Regions from separate parts of the Exiguobacterium sp. QJM3NY_9 genome, predicted to be linked through region 2. Evidence: riboswitches for the same ligand, from Rfam matches in the RefSeq annotation. Region 2 holds a riboswitch; the other holds the start of a gene.
What was found. Region 2 has a riboswitch for lysine ahead of AC0VYQ_RS02665 (aspartate kinase). Riboswitches for the same ligand answer to the same signal wherever they lie in the genome.
Positions count from the first base shown of each region.

Region 1: another riboswitch for lysine. It lies ahead of AC0VYQ_RS15175 (Na+/H+ antiporter NhaC family protein); the one in region 2 lies ahead of AC0VYQ_RS02665 (aspartate kinase).

Region 1 is NZ_CM149679.1:2,974,557-2,982,641, reverse strand. It holds gene htpG (molecular chaperone HtpG) at 1-1,731, shown strand, start outside; gene AC0VYQ_RS15175 (Na+/H+ antiporter NhaC family protein) at 2,097-3,680, opposite strand; lysine riboswitch at 3,785-3,960, opposite strand; gene manA (mannose-6-phosphate isomerase, class I) at 4,070-5,878, opposite strand; gene AC0VYQ_RS15165 (PTS sugar transporter subunit IIB) at 6,029-6,325, shown strand; gene AC0VYQ_RS15160 (PTS sugar transporter subunit IIA) at 6,330-6,659, shown strand; gene celB (PTS cellobiose transporter subunit IIC) at 6,674-8,011, shown strand; gene AC0VYQ_RS15150 (glycoside hydrolase family 1 protein) at 8,042-8,085, shown strand, end outside.
Region 2 is NZ_CM149679.1:536,232-544,316, forward strand. It holds gene AC0VYQ_RS02645 (alanine--tRNA ligase-related protein) at 1-629, shown strand, start outside; gene AC0VYQ_RS02650 (GNAT family N-acetyltransferase) at 626-1,054, shown strand; gene AC0VYQ_RS02655 (argininosuccinate synthase) at 1,176-2,381, shown strand; gene argH (argininosuccinate lyase) at 2,378-3,748, shown strand; lysine riboswitch at 3,820-3,998, shown strand; gene AC0VYQ_RS02665 (aspartate kinase) at 4,111-5,310, shown strand; gene AC0VYQ_RS02670 (aspartate-semialdehyde dehydrogenase) at 5,323-6,315, shown strand; gene dapA (4-hydroxy-tetrahydrodipicolinate synthase) at 6,338-7,219, shown strand; gene dapB (4-hydroxy-tetrahydrodipicolinate reductase) at 7,216-7,962, shown strand; gene dapD (2,3,4,5-tetrahydropyridine-2,6-dicarboxylate N-acetyltransferase) at 7,949-8,085, shown strand, end outside.

The sequences.
Region 1 (8,085 bases), 610 kb from region 2:
AAAGCATTGACGGACGAGACACTGACGTTCGAAAAGGATGCCTATAAGATTACGATTGAACCGAACCAAACGACACGTCAGCTCATCATTCGTGATACGGGAATCGGGATGACGAAAGAGGAGCTCGAAGCGAATCTCGGAACAATCGCGAAGAGCGGGTCACTTGCCTTTAAGGCGGAGAATGCCGCGCAAGACGGACACGACATCATCGGACAGTTCGGTGTCGGCTTTTATTCGGCCTTCATGGTCGCGGACGTCGTCACGGTCATCACGAAACCATTCGGTAGTGAAACGGCGTACAAGTGGGAGTCGCACGGTGTCGACGGTTATACGATTGAAGAAGTCGAAAAAGCTACGGTCGGGACGGAAATCACGCTGCACATCAAAGCGAACGAAGAAGATGAGAACTATGATGAGTATTTAGATACACATCGTTTGCGGACGATCGTCAAAAAATATTCCGACTTCATCCGCTATCCGATTGAGATGGAAGAGACGGAACGTCAACCGGTCGAAGGATCGGACGAGATGGAAGAAGTGAAGGTCGTTAAGACCATCAACAGCATGGTGCCGATTTGGCGGAAAAATAAACGGGAGTTGACGGACGAGGATTACACGAACTTCTATCAAGAAAAACGATATGGATTTGATACACCAGTCAAGCACATCCATATCAGTGCAGATGGTGCCGTCCGTTATCAATCGATTTTATTCATTCCGGAGCAACCGTCCTTCGACTACTATTCAAAAGAGTTCGAGAAAGGTCTTGAACTGTATGCGAACGGCGTCTTGATCATGGAAAAATGCAGTGACCTCTTGCCGGACCACTTTAGCTTCGTCAAAGGGATGGTCGACTCGGAAGACTTGTCACTCAATATTTCACGTGAGTTGTTGCAGCACGACCGCCAACTCAAATTGATTGCGAAAAACATTCAAAGTAAGATTAAGACGCAACTTGAAGGATTGCTTCGCGACGATCGCGAGAAGTATGAAGCCTTTTATCAAGCCTTTGGTCGTCAATTGAAGTTTGGAATTTACAATGATTACGGCATGCATAAAGAGACGGTCAAAGATCTTGTCCTGTTCCACTCGGCAAAAGAGAAGAAGCTGGTCACGCTCGCTGAATACGTCGCGGCGATGCCGGAAGATCAAAAATACATCTACTATGCTTCAGGGGAAAGTACGGACCGTTTAGATAAGTTGCCGCAGTCGGAGCTTGTCAAAGACAAAGGGTTCGACATTCTGTACTTTACGGAAGAAATCGATGAGTTCGCGATTCAAATGTTGCTCAACTATGAAGGAAAAGAATTTAAATCGGTTACGAGCAGTGATCTTGGAATCGAGCAAGCGGATCAAGCAGAAACGACCGAAACACAAGTCGAGATGTTTACAGCAATGCAGGAAGTGCTCGCTGGGCAAGTCAAAGAAGTCAAAGCTTCGTCACGCTTAAAATCACATCCGGTCTGCTTCGCGACGGATGGTGCCGTTTCGATTGAAATGGAGAAAATTCTTAAGTCGATGCCGAACAACCAAGATGTTTCAGCCGTGAAAATTTTAGAGTTGAACACGTCACATGACGTCTTCGAAGCCATTGAAACGGCCTTTAAAAAAGACCGTCCGAAATTTGAACGCTATACGAAATTAATGTACCAACAAGCGTTGCTCATGGAAGGCTTGCCAATCGAAGATCCAGTTGCGTTTGCAAATGAAGTGTGTGCCTTGATGGTGTAAGAATGATCGCTTCAGCGTGTAGACAAACTCTTATGAAGCGTGAACATGCGATATCGAATTGCAATTCGTTCGTGCTTTCCTGGATTTCTCTCACGGTATTACCTAAAAAGCATCACGTTTCGTTGACTCCTACGGGGAAAAGTGCGTTTTTAACGCACTTTCAGAGGCAGGCAAGACCCTGCTCGTTGTCCGTGAGGATTAAGGAGCAACGGCTTGCGCCTCGCCCGAGGAAAGCAACGAAAAAAAGACGCTTTTTATTTCTTCATACCATGTTGTCTACAACTTAAAAAAGGGATTGCACATCATCGTAGATGGCAATCCCTTCTTTTTTTCTCGTCTCGGCTAAGCTGAGCGTTACTTTTTTATTATTCAGCGCGAAGTTCAGTTGGTACTTTGCCACGTTTCGAGACGACATTCAGGACGACGAGTGCGAGTAAGAAGGCGATAAGTGCACCGATGAAGCCGATGATTGATGAATCGGTTAAACCGAGCACAAGGTAGCCGACTGCCGATGTCGCTGCACCAACCAACGCATACGGAAGTTGTGTCGTGACGTGATCGATATGATGCGAACCGGCACCTGTCGAACTGAGAATCGTCGTATCGGAAATTGGTGAACAGTGGTCTCCGAAGACGGATCCGGCAAGAACGGCAGCGAGCGTCGGAAGTAAGAGATTCGGTTCGACCGCCATGATGAGGTCAGCACCGATCGGCAGCATGATACCGAATGTTCCCCAACTTGTACCTGTCGAGAATGCCATTAAGCTTGCAATCAAGAACAATAAGAAGGGGAGGTACGAAGCAGAAATCGACTTACTGACGAAGCTTGCTAAGTACTCACCTGTTTTCATGTCACCGATAACAGCGATGATTGTCCAAGCGAATAATAAGATGACGACAGCAGGCCACATGGATTTCATCCCAGCCCAGATGCTGTGTCCGTATTCGCGCGCCGGGATTTTCCGACCAATCAACATCAGGAAAGCAACGACTAAACTGATGACGACACCAGCAACGAGTGAACGTGTTACGTCTGTCGCTTCAAATGCACCAATCAACGTAAATGCACGATTGTCAGCAGCGAGTGCCTGAGCACCGGTAAAGAGTAATGCGGAAACCGTTGCAATGACGAGAACGATAATCGGAACGACGAGGTCACGTACTTTTCCACCTTCGTGTTCTTTGACTTCCTCTGCCATCCCCATCGGTGTTCCTTTACTTGCGTCGAAAAGTTCACCTTTTAATGCACGAAGTTCATGCGTCCGCATCGGTCCGACCGCAATCCCTGTGTACGCGATGTAAAGCGTCAGCAATAGAGCGAAAATCGCATAGAAGTTGAGTGGCACGATCATCATGAAAGCACTGAATGCGGAATACTCCGTAATCGAATGTGTCGTTAAGATACCAGCGATGATCGAGATGATGAACGCTCCCCAACTTGAAAGCGGGCTGATGACACAGACTGGAGCAGCCGTCGAGTCAATAATATAAGCAAGTTTTGCACGCGAGACGCCACGACGGTCCGTTAACGGACGACTGACATTCCCGACAGCAAGACTGTTGAAGTAATCATCGATGAAGATTAAAATACCTAAACCAAATGCTGCGAGGCGAGCGCCGCGCGCTGTCTTGACGTGTGTTGTTGCCCATTCACCGAAGGCATGTGCACCGCCCGATGTTTGGATAAGCGTCGATAGAACACCGAGTAATAGTAAGAAGATGAGTAATAAGACGTTCCATTCATTTAACGCCCCATCCGCCCAAAATAGACTAAAGATGTTTTTGCCGAGATAGACGACCGTATCGATTGGATTAAAGCTATGCAGCAATAAAGCACCAATCAAAATACCGACACCAAGTGAAATAACGACTTTGCGCGTCACGATTGCAAGTGCGATTGCAATGACAGCTGGAATGAGCGCAACGATTGAATCTGAATAATTGACCATTGTGTGGTTCCTCCTCTTTTTTTAGAAGATGAGACCCATTGCATACAAAAAAGCAAGGGCACCGGCAACAAAGCCGACACCCTTGCTGGATGCGTCTTTCTTAGCCGAATTGGAGCGCTCCATACAAAACACGTATGGCAATCGAACGGGTATTTCCCAATTCGACCAGTACCACCAAGTCAGACACTTGACGATACTTCGGCAGCATTACCTTTCCTTGATCGTCCTCGTTGTCATCCTCAGATCAAATACTCATTAAGACCGCGCCTCTACCTCATCGATAGAATAGTCATATTCTTTTAATAAGAAAACCTTATCATATTTCAGAAAAAAGTTTCAAGTCTGTTTTTAAAAAAAGTAGTAAAGTCTGTTCAAAAGGAACAATGAAGTTATTCGGCGTTCATCCGATTTAAATGGGCAGCACCGATGACACCGGCATTTCCTTCCAATGCAGCTAAGCGGATGATTGTTTTTTGACGTAACGTCGGGTAGAGACGGGCATTGACGGCTTGTAAGAGCTCCTCCCAAAATAAATCGGCGGAAGCCGTAACACCGCCGCCGATGATGACAGCTTCCGGATCAAGTGTATGAATGATGTTCGCGATGCCTGTTGCTAAATGGTTAACGAAGCGAAGTCTTTCCAGTGGATTGCGAAGAAGTGTTGCGACAGACCGCTCGTTCAACAAATCAGCCCGTGTCTGAAGAGCCGTACCGCTTGCTAATCCTTCGAGTGAGCCTTTGTTCAAGACAGGGTGTTCCGGTCCAGAAGCATCGATGATCGTATTTCCGATTTCACCAGCGTATCCGTGTGCGCCTCGAATCAACGTCTTTTGATAGACATATCCGCCACCGATTCCTGTACTGACTGTCATGTAATAGATGGATGCATAGTCTTGGCCTGCCCCGAACAATGCTTCGCCGAGCGCGGCGGCATTTGCATCATTTTCAAGGGAAACCGGGATGTTGAAGAACTCTTCTAACGGGCGAACCAAATGTACATCGTCCCAACCCGGCAGGTTCGGAGGTGACAATAGCCGACCCGTTGCTACATCAAGCGGACCAGGCGCTGCGATACCAATTCGTTCGACTTCAAATTCTTCAAGTAGCTTTTGGATGGCTTGTCTTAAATGATTAATTGTATAGTCCGGGCCAGCAGCCGCCTCTGTCAAAAATCGATATTGTTTTACGACATGGTGCTGATTGATTGCGGCAACACGCGTGTGAGTCCCACCAAGATCAATTCCGATGTGAAGTCGTTGTTTCGGTGTTGGATTTGGACCAGTCAATAGAAGTTTCCCCTTTCCAGAAACGGTACAAGTTACTTTTGCCGGAATCAGAACCGTGTCTCCGGTGGTATAACGCAATTGGTTGATGATCAGCGTGCCACTGATGATAGTGATGACTTGGAAGGAAGTTCGTGGTGCAATCGTAATCATGTCATGGATGGCCCATTCCTCGACAAAAAAATAGGCGTTGGTTGTCAGTAGTCTTGAACAAAAAGAGGTCGGTACATAAGGCTCCTCGTACTGGAAATGAGGAAATTGAATGACTTCGAGTGCTTCTTTAAGGTGGAGTTGACGCGGTTTGTTGGTCGAATGGTCAATTCGATCGTAATCGTACAACCGGTACGTGGTATCAGAGTTCTGCTGGATTTCGATGACAAGACACCCTTCGGTTAAAGCATGAACAGTACCTGCTGGAACGTAAAAAAAATCGCCGGGTGAAACAGGCAAATCAATTAAGCCGGAAGTTAAATCGTCTTCACGGACAGCGTGCAACAAATCAGCTTTTGTTTTGAAGTCATGCCCATAAATAATGGTGGCGTCTGCCGGACAATCGACGATATACCAGCATTCGTTTTTCCCGTAAGGCTGTCCTTCTAGGCGACAGGCATCATGATCGTCAGGATGGACTTGAACGGACAAATCATCCGCAGCGTCAATCCACTTAATGAGTAAAGGAAAAGCTTCCGTTGTGTCCACCCCAAAGATTTCAGGGTGATTTGACCATAAATCCCGTAGTGCATCACCGGAAAAACGTCCGGCATTCACCTTGGTTTGCCCGTTTTGGTGATCAGCCAAGGTCCAAGCTTCACCGATGTTTTGTTTGCCTAACGTATCAAATCCATATGCACCAAGCTTACATCCACCCCATATCCGCTCCTGTAAAATCGGCTCAAAACAAATCAGTTCTTCCATGATTGTTCCTCCTCCAAGTTGTTTTCGATTACAACACTACACTTTTTAAAAATAAAAATAAACAAAATAAAAATCAAGTATAGACATGGATGTTAAAATCCGTATAATCAAAGTTGTAAGCGATTCCAAAACGCGGAAGGAATGGTTGAAATGAAAAAAATCATGTTGGCGTGTAGTTCAGGAATGTCGACGAGTATTCTCGTCACTAAGATGCAGGAACATGCCCAATCACTTGGTGAAGAGGCGACAATTTGGGCAGTCGGTCAAGACCAAGCTTTAAAAGAAATGGATGGAGCAGATGTTGTATTGATTGGTCCACAAATGCGCTTTTTATTATCAAAATTTCAACAAGCGACAGATAAACCAGTCGAAGTCATCGATATGATGGCGTACGGAATGGCCGACGGAAAAGCGGCCTATGAACAAGCCGTTAAGTTGATGGGGTGAAGAAATGAAAACAAATGAACAGACGATGGAACAAGTAGCGTTCATGATGATTTTGCATAGTGGAAATGCGCGAAGTACGATTCGTGAAGCAATCGAAGTGTACAAGGAAGAATCATTTGAGGCATTTGAGCGGTTATTAACAGATGCCCGAGAACAGTTGCAAGAAGCGCACCAGATTCATTTCGGTCAAGTCCAAAAAGAAGCGAGCGGTGAGCCGACGACATTGTCTTTACTGCTTTTGCATGCAGAAGATCATTTGATGTCGACACAAACGATGCTTGATTTGACGTCAGGATTAGTTGAAATGATGGAACATAAGTTTTCTCAAAAATAAGAGGAGGGATTGAAATGGCTGGTAATAGTAAGTGGTTCGATTTGTTGAGTCGTTTCCTGATGCCGATTGCGGCATATTTAAACAATAGCCGCTATCTTCAGACGTTACGTGACGCGTTCATGCTCGCTTTTCCGATTACGATGTTCGGTTCATTAATCGTTGTTATTGCGAATTTACCATTCTTAGATAAATTTATGTCGCCTGGAGTATTGGATGCTTTTAAAACTTCATTAGGAAACGCCCCTTCGGCGACGATGGGAATCATGTCACTATTCGTCGTCTTCGGTATCGGATATTATCTCTCGAAAAGCTATGATGTAGAAGCTGTTTTTGGTGGTGTAATCGCCCTTGTTTCTTTTTTACTTTTAACACCTTTCTTTGTAGCAGTCGAAAATGTTGCTGATCCTGTCGGAAATGTCATTCCACTTGACCGTCTCGGTGCAAAAGGCATGTTCCTTGCAATGATGACAGGGTTCTTAGCAGGAGAAATTTATCGATTTGTCGTTCAAAAAAACTGGACGATTAAAATGCCGGCTGGTGTGCCGACTGCTGTGGCTAAATCATTTTCAGCTCTTGTGCCTGCACTTTTGACACTTTCCATTTTCCTTGGCATTAACATCGCTATCACCTCGCTTTTAGACACGAATCTCCACGATTTAATCTTTAATTTAGTTCAAAAACCACTCGTGAATCTTGGGAACGGTTTAGTTCCGACATTAATCGCCATCTTTTTTGTTCAATTGTTTTGGTTCTTCGGCCTGCATGGTCAAGTTATCGTCAATTCGGTCATGGATCCGATCTGGAACACTTTGTCACTTGAAAACTTAAACGCCTATACGGCGAATGGAGAACTCCCGAATATCATCAGTAAACAATTCATTGAAATTTATACAGTTGGAATTGGTGGTTCCGGTTCGACACTGGCTGTCGTCGTCGCAATCCTCCTCTTCATGCGCTCAAAACAGTTGAAGCAAATCGGTAAGTTGTCAATCGGACCCGGAATCTTTAACGTCAATGAACCAATCATTTTCGGATTACCGATCGTCATGAATCCTCTCATCATGATTCCCTGGATTTTTGCACCGTTGATTACCGTAACCGTTACTTATTTTGCGATGTCGACAGGAATCGTTCCGCCGCCAACAGGAGTTGCTGTGCCTTGGACGGTGCCGATGTTTATCAGTGGCATGATGGCAACGAATTCACTGGCGGGCGGATTGTTACAACTCGTCAACTTCGCCATTATCATGGCAGTGTGGTTCCCTTTCCTAGTCTTCATTGACCGCTTGAATATGAAAAAAGAACGAGAAGAAGCGAATGTTGCCGGAGATGAAAATCAACATGTAGGTTGAATTCAAAAATAGAGATAGGACGTGGATGAGATGAATCAAACGGAAGTTACGACGGCAAAAGAACAAAAGTATAC
Region 2 (8,085 bases):
GAAAGATTCGTGTCGTCCAAATCGGTGAACTGGACTATAGCGCCTGTGGAGGAACACACCTCGAATCGACAGCTGATTTAGAATTGATTGTCTTGACAGGGCAGGAGCGGATTCGGGGGAATATTCGACTGATGTACGTCGCGAAAGGGCGCGCATTTGAGTTGTTAACGAAGGAAAGACGTGCCTTGCGTGAAGCCGCTCAATTGTTATCGGCTAAAAAAGAGCAGCTGCCGCAAGCCGTCGAAGAATTAAAACAAGATGTCGTTCGCTTGAATCGGATGATTGAAACAGTTCAAGCCGCACATGTCCGCACGGAACTCAATAAACTACTGGCGTCGACGGAGGATTGGATTTTCGTAAACCATGCTGAAGAGGCATTGCCATTCTCTGAAAAACTAGTCAAAGCGATTGCGGAAGCAGGACGTCTCGGACTCATTTGGAACGAATCAGCTAAAAAATTATTGATGCAAGGATCAAGTCCGGTCCACCTCGGGAAATTTGCCAAAGTCCATTTGAAGACGTTCAATGGACGTGGTGGTGGTAGCGAACACGTCGCACAGGCGATGTTCAACACGCATGAGGATGCAGTTGCTTACATAGAACGATTGAAGGAGGAACAAGTAACATGACAGTGATTCAAGTAAAAACAGCAGAGCAGCACCAAGCAGTCCGAATGATTCGCGAACGGGTCTTCGTCGAAGAACAAGGGGTTCCTCGTAATCTTGAATATGATACCCATGACGAAACAGCGATTCACTTGCTTGTCCTTGACGAACAAAATCGCCCTGTCGCGACAGGGCGGACACGTCCCTACGACGATCAACGGATGAAGGTCGAACGTGTTGCGACGCTAGCTGCGACACGTGGGAAAGGCTACGGCGGTGAGCTGATGCGAGCAATGGAACGTGTGGCGAGACGAGAGGGTCGGAGCATCTTGACGCTTGGTGCTCAAGTTCAAGCGATTCCTTTTTATCAAGGCTTAGGATACAACATCATGTCCGACGAATTTGATGATGCCGGCATCCCACACCGAACGATGGAAAAGAAAATTTAATTGAGAAATTTTAAAGAAATCCTGCAAAAAGGGTTTCTTTTTTTGAAAGTCTATGTATATATATAATTCATAATGAATTTTTATACAGACAGATGAATTCGAAATCAGGGAGGAATTAATAATGACGAAACAAAAATTAATTTTAGCGTATTCTGGGGGACTTGATACATCGGTGGCAATCAAATGGTTGAGTAAGGAATATGATGTCGTCGCTTTATGTATGGACGTCGGCGAAGGAAAAGATTTGACTGTCATCAAGGAAAAAGCGTTGCTCGTCGGAGCCGTCGAATCGATTGTTCTTGATGTCAAAGAAGAATTCGCAAATGAATTCGTCTTACCAGCACTTCAATACGGTGCCCACTACGAAGGCGCGTATCCACTGATTTCGGCACTGTCTCGCCCGCTGATTGCTGAAAAGCTCGTCGAAGTTGCGCATCAACATGGCGCAACGGCCGTTGCACATGGTTGTACGGGAAAAGGAAATGACCAAGTCCGGTTTGAAGTTTCGGTCGCAGCACTCGATCCTTCACTGGAAGTCATCGCCCCTGTACGGGAATGGAAATGGTCACGTGAAGAGGAAATCGCTTATGCAAAAGACAACAATGTCCCGATTCCAATCAATCTCGACAGCCCATATTCAATCGATATGAACCTTTGGGGACGGAGTAACGAATGTGGTGTCCTTGAAAACCCTTGGACAGAACCGCCGCAAGATGCTTATGCACTGACGGTCGCACCGGAAGAAGCACCGGATCAAGCAGAAGAAGTCATTATCGGTTTTGAAGCGGGTGTTCCGACTTCAATCAACGGAACAGTCTATCCACTGGCGAAGTTGATTACAGAACTCAACATCATCGCTGGGGCACATGGTGTCGGACGGATTGACCACGTCGAGAACCGTCTCGTCGGGATCAAATCGCGGGAAGTGTATGAATGCCCGGGAGCAACGGTCTTGCTAAAAGCCCATGCCGCACTCGAGACCATCACATTGACGAAAGACGTCGCTCACTTCAAACCGATTTTAAGTCAACAATATGCAGAAACAATCTACAACGGTTTGTTCCATGCGCCGTTAACGAAAGGTCTAAAAGCATTCTTAAAAGCGACGCAACAAGACGTCACGGGCGAAGTACGGGTCAAACTCTACAAAGGGAATGCGACGGTCACAGGACGTCAGTCACCGGTGTCACTTTATGACGAGAAGCTTGCGACGTATACGAAAGAAGATGCGTTCGATCATGAAGCAGCGAAAGGATTCATTAAATTGCACGGTCTTGCGATTGCGACACACGCAAGTGTTCATCGGCAGGAAGGCGTGACAAAATGACGAAACTTTGGGGCGGACGGTTTACAGAAGGGGCTTCCGCTCAGGCTGAAGCGTTTGGGGCATCGATTTCATTCGACCAAAAGCTTGCGGCAGTTGATTTAGAAGGAAGTCTCGCCCATGCCAATATGTTGTATCAACAAGGTATCCTAGAAGAGACGGAATGGAAAAAAATCGAAGCGGGTCTCAAGACGTTACAAGCTTCGATTGGAACACATGTCTATTCGCTTGCTGACGAAGACATCCACATGAATCTCGAACGGTTGCTGACGGAACAAATCGGACCGGTCGCAGGCAAATTGCATACAGCGAGAAGTCGGAATGACCAGGTTGCGACGGATTTACATTTATGGATGGAACAACATGTGGTTGATTTAATCGAAAGCCTACGCAACTTGCAGACGGTGATTACGGAACAGGCGGATGTACACATCGAAACCGTCATGCCGGGGTATACCCACTTACAGCGGGCACAACCGATTTCACTTGCACACCATCTACTCGCGTATTTTTGGATGTTCGACCGTGACGTAGATCGTCTGACAGATAATTTGAAACGGATTCGGATTTCGCCGCTCGGTGCTGGGGCACTCGCCGGGACGACATTCCCGATTGACCGTTTCAAGTCAGCGGAACTGCTCGGATTTGAGCACGTCTATCCGAACAGCCTCGATGCTGTATCGGACCGTGACTTCGTCATTGAATACCTCGGGATTGCTTCGACGGTCATGATGCACCTCTCACGCTTTTGTGAAGAAATCATCATCTGGGCGTCGCAAGAATTTTCATTCATCGAATTGTCAGATGCATTTTCAACGGGTTCGAGCATGATGCCACAAAAGAAAAACCCGGACTTCGCTGAATTGATTCGCGGAAAAACAGGGCGTGTCTATGGAAACCTGATGGGGTTCCTGACGACGATGAAAGCATTACCGCTCGCTTACAATAAAGACATGCAAGAAGATAAAGAAGGTGTCTTCGATACGGCAGATACCGTTTTACAATCCGTTCAAATCTTTACGGGAATGCTCGAATCAGCAACGTTTAAGACAGAAGCGCTCAAGAAGGCGACAATGCAAGACTTCTCGAATGCGACGGAACTAGCAGATTATCTCGTCACAAAAGGTGTTCCTTTCCGGGAAGCGCATGAAATCGTCGGAAAAGCGGTCCTCCATTGTGTTCAGACGAATTGCTTCTTAAAAGATTTAACGCTTGAAACGTATCAAACGTTCCACTCCGTCATCGCGGAAGATGTTTATCCGCTCCTCGACCCGGTGCAAGCAGTGGCAAGAAGAGGAAGTTACGGCGGGACAGGTTTTGCTGCTGTTTCTGTACAACTCGATCAAGCGAAGAAAAAACTCGCGGATTAACGGAAAAATGAAAAAATTTTAGCAAATGACTGGATTTAACAAAAAATGTTTGCTATAACTGTAACTAACAACCGACAGATAGAGGCGCGGATGACATCAGTAACATCATTTATTGAAGCGAGCATGCTGAGTGATGTGAAAGGGGAAATCCGCCGAAGTGAATGAGAAAGATGCTTCTTCTCATTTGCTGGTACAACGGTTAAGATCCGTTGTACTGCCGAAACCGATGTTTCGGAGCGCTATCTTACGTAAAAGAACGAAAGACTTTGTCTTCGTTTGTCCGATCGTGATAACGACGGGCCGTAGGAACGCTCCTACCGGCCCGTCGTTTTTTTCTGTTTCGGGACAAAGGAGATAGGATTGTGACAACTGTACTTAAATTTGGTGGTAGCTCGGTCGCGACTGTCGAACAGATTCAGTCAATTGCGAATTATTTAAAAAATCGGACAGAACAAGGTGAAAAATTAGTGGTCGTCGTCTCTGCGATGGGGAAGATGACAGACTCGCTCATCGCACAAGCGCAAGCAATCACGGATCGTCCTGAACGACGTGAACTCGATCGATTGCTCGCGATCGGCGAAGAACAAACGATTTCGTTACTCAGCATCGCCTTAAATTCCGTCGGAGTAAAAGCTTTATCACAAACAGGTGCGCAGGCAGGAATCAGCACGATGGGGGTTCATACGAAAAGTAAGATTAAACAAATTGACGGGGACTTGTTACGAAAGAAACTCGAAACCTATGATGTCGTCATCGTCGCCGGATTCCAAGGTGTCAACGAGCTCGGGGATGTTACGACACTCGGTCGTGGTGGATCAGACACAACGGCTGTCGCCTTAGCGGCCGTCCTTGATAAGCGCTGTGAAATCTATACGGATGTCGACGGTGTCTATACGGCGGATCCGCGGATTCATCAAGCGGCACAGCCGATTCCACAAATTTCATATGATGAAATGATGGAAATGAGTGCACTGGGGTCGAAGGTCATGGAGATGCGCAGCGTCGAACTCGGGAAAAAATACGGCGTGCATATCTTTGTTGGGAAAACACTTGAATCGGAAAGAGGGACTTGGATCATGGAGGCAACAGAAACGATGGAACAAAAAGCAGTCACGAGCGTCAGTGTAACGAAAAATGTTTTGACGGTTTCAATCAAACACGTTCCACAAACCAATTCAGCAGTCGCCGACATTTTTGAATTGTTATCGAATCGCCATGTCAATATCGACATGATCAGTCAAACGACCTTTGATAGTGACGTGTTCCTCTCGTTCTCTTGTCCACTCGATGAAGAAGAGTTTCTCGAAGAGGCACTGAAAGATATCATCGATCGTTTTCCGACCGTTAAAGTCGATCGTCATAACGAGCATGCCAAGTTATCGGTCGTCGGAATCGGAATGCGTGACGCAACGGGCGTCGCATCAAAATTATTTGCGACGTTCCGTGCCGAGAACATCACGTTTTATCAAGTCACGACATCAGAAATCAGTATCTCGTATACAATCGCACAAGCAGATATCGAACGAACGGTCGCGGCGATCGCGAACGCGTTTAGCCTGTAAGGAGGAATGAACATGTACCACGTAGCAGTCATCGGTGCGACAGGCGCCGTCGGACAAAAGATGTTACAAGTCTTGAAGGAACTCGATTTTCCAGTCGGTCAACTGTCGGCGTATGCTTCAGAACGATCAGCAGGAAAAGTCGTTTCGTTTAATGGAACGGACGTAACGATTACAGCTTTATCGGAAGACATCATCCATCACGGGATCGACGTCGCATTATTCGCAGCCGGTGGAGCAATCAGTGAACAGTATGCCCCCTTGCTGGCAGAACACGGAACACTTGTCGTCGATAATTCAAGTGCTTTCCGGATGCAAGAGACGATTCCGCTCGTCGTACCAGAAGTCAATCCGGAAGCGGTCAGCAGCACCGACCGACTGATCGCTAATCCGAACTGCTCGACGATTCAATCCGTCGTTGCCCTGGCACCACTCAAACACTTAGGTTTTGAACGAATCACGTATACGACGTATCAAGCAGTCTCCGGTTCCGGTCAAAAAGGAATCGAGGATTTAGCACGAGGCAGCCGCGGTGAAGAACCGGTCAACTATCCGCACCCGATTCATGATAATATCTTGCCGCATATCGATGTCTTCTTAGAAGACGGGTACACGAAAGAAGAGCAAAAAATGATTGACGAGACACGGAAGATTTTTAGCCAACCGAACTTACCGGTCAGTGCGACGTGTGTCCGTGTTCCCGTCACAAATTCGCATTCAGTTGCAATCAACGTGACGTTTTCAAACGAGACGACGGTCGAAGCGATTCGCACAGCACTTGCTGACGCGCCAGGCGTCGTACTGGTTGATGATGTTTCGCGAAATCAGTACCCGATGCCGCTTGATGCAAGCGGGACGGACGAAGTGTACGTCGGGCGGATTCGTCAAGATCAAACGCTCGCGAACACATTCCATCTGTGGTGTGTCGCGGATAACATTCGAAAAGGCGCGGCGTCAAATGCAGTCCAGGTCGCGCGTCATGCTTTAGAAAACGGCATCCATTCTTAATCATACTAAGGAGGAATTTAACATGTTCAAAGGAGCAGGAACAGCACTCGCGACACCGTTCAATTCAGCAGGTGAACTCGACTTAGTCGTTTTTGAACAGTTGATTGAACAGCAACTTGCAGCCAATATCCAAGCGCTCGTCGTCGCCGGGACGACAGGTGAAGGATCGACGCTTTCGAGCGAAGAGTTCGAAACGTTACTTGAGACAGCAGTCCGTGTCACGGCAGGTCGTGTTCCGGTCATTGCCGGTACGGGAACGAACAATACGGCACAGACGATTGAAAAAACGAAAACGGCTCAGCAGCTCGGAGCAGATGCAGCGATGCTCGTGACACCGTATTACAATAAAACGTCACAAGCCGGTTTGATTGCTCACTTTACCGCAGTCGCGGATGCTGTCGAATTACCCCTCATGTTATACAACGTACCTTCACGGACGGGTGTCGCGATTGCAGTTGAGACAGCTGTAACACTCGCGGAGCATCCGAACATTCAAGCATTCAAAGAAGCGAGCGGGGATGTCAGTTTCATGGGTGAATTGATGACGGCACTCCCCGAAGGTTTTGCAGTCTTCTGTGGCAACGACGATCAAATCCTTCCGTACATGGCATGGGGAGCACAAGGTGTCATCTCGGTCCTGTCGAACCCGTACCCGGCAGAAACACAAGCGCTTGCTGAAGCCATGCTCGCAAACGATTTAGTGACGGCACGACGCATTCAAAGTGATTTAATGCCGGTCATCGCAGCCATCTTTAGTGACGTCAACCCGATTCCTGTTAAAGCAGCACTCGAAGAAATCGGGTTTGCAGTCGGTGCACCACGCTTGCCGCTCGTTCGCCAATCCGAAGCCGGGCATGCACACTTACTCGAGACGATGCGTGCTTATAAAGGAGTGGTTCGATGAAGCTTGCCATTCATGGATATGGTGCGACAGGGCATTATGTCGAGGAATTGGCACCCGCTGAAGTTGTCGCCGTTATCGATCAGACGAAGTCAGCGGAGAAAATTCCTTCGTATCAAACGGTGTCCGAGCTAACAGAAGAAGTCGATGCCATCATCGATTTCTCTCACCCGAGCTTGTTGCCGGATTTACTGGCGTATGGCCTCAAAACGAAAACACCGCTCGTCATCGCGACGACCGGATTTTCGGAAGCGGAGTTACAAACGATAAAAGACGCTTCGACTGAAATTCCAATTTTTCAGTCGTACAACATGTCGTTCGGGATCGCGATGATGCAGCAATTGTTACAGGTGCTCGTACCACTCGCCAGTTCGTTCGATATCGAACTGTTAGAAAAGCACCACAATCAAAAGGTCGATGCACCAAGCGGGACGGCAGAACTCTTATTGCGGACGATTCAAGAACTCCGTGACGTCCAGCCGGTCTATGAACGTGAATCGACACGGGAAAAACGCCAAGCGTCTGAGATCGGCATGCACTCGATGCGTGGTGGAACAATTTTCGGTGAACATGAAGTGTTGTTCGCCGGGGTCGATGAATTGATTGAAATCAAGCACACGGCATTATCAAAAAAAGTATTTGCTTCAGGTGCGATTAAAGCAGCCGAAGCACTCATTCAAAAATCGGCGGGACTCTACACGTTAGAGACGCTCTACTCACAGGAGGATTCACATGTTACTAACTGATGCTTACGAAATTGCGAAATTCATTAAAGATGCTAAAAAACAGACACCGGTCAAACTTTACGTCAATGGCGATTTAGCGGGCTTGACGATTGAAGGGGCGACAGCTTTCGGATCGGATGAATC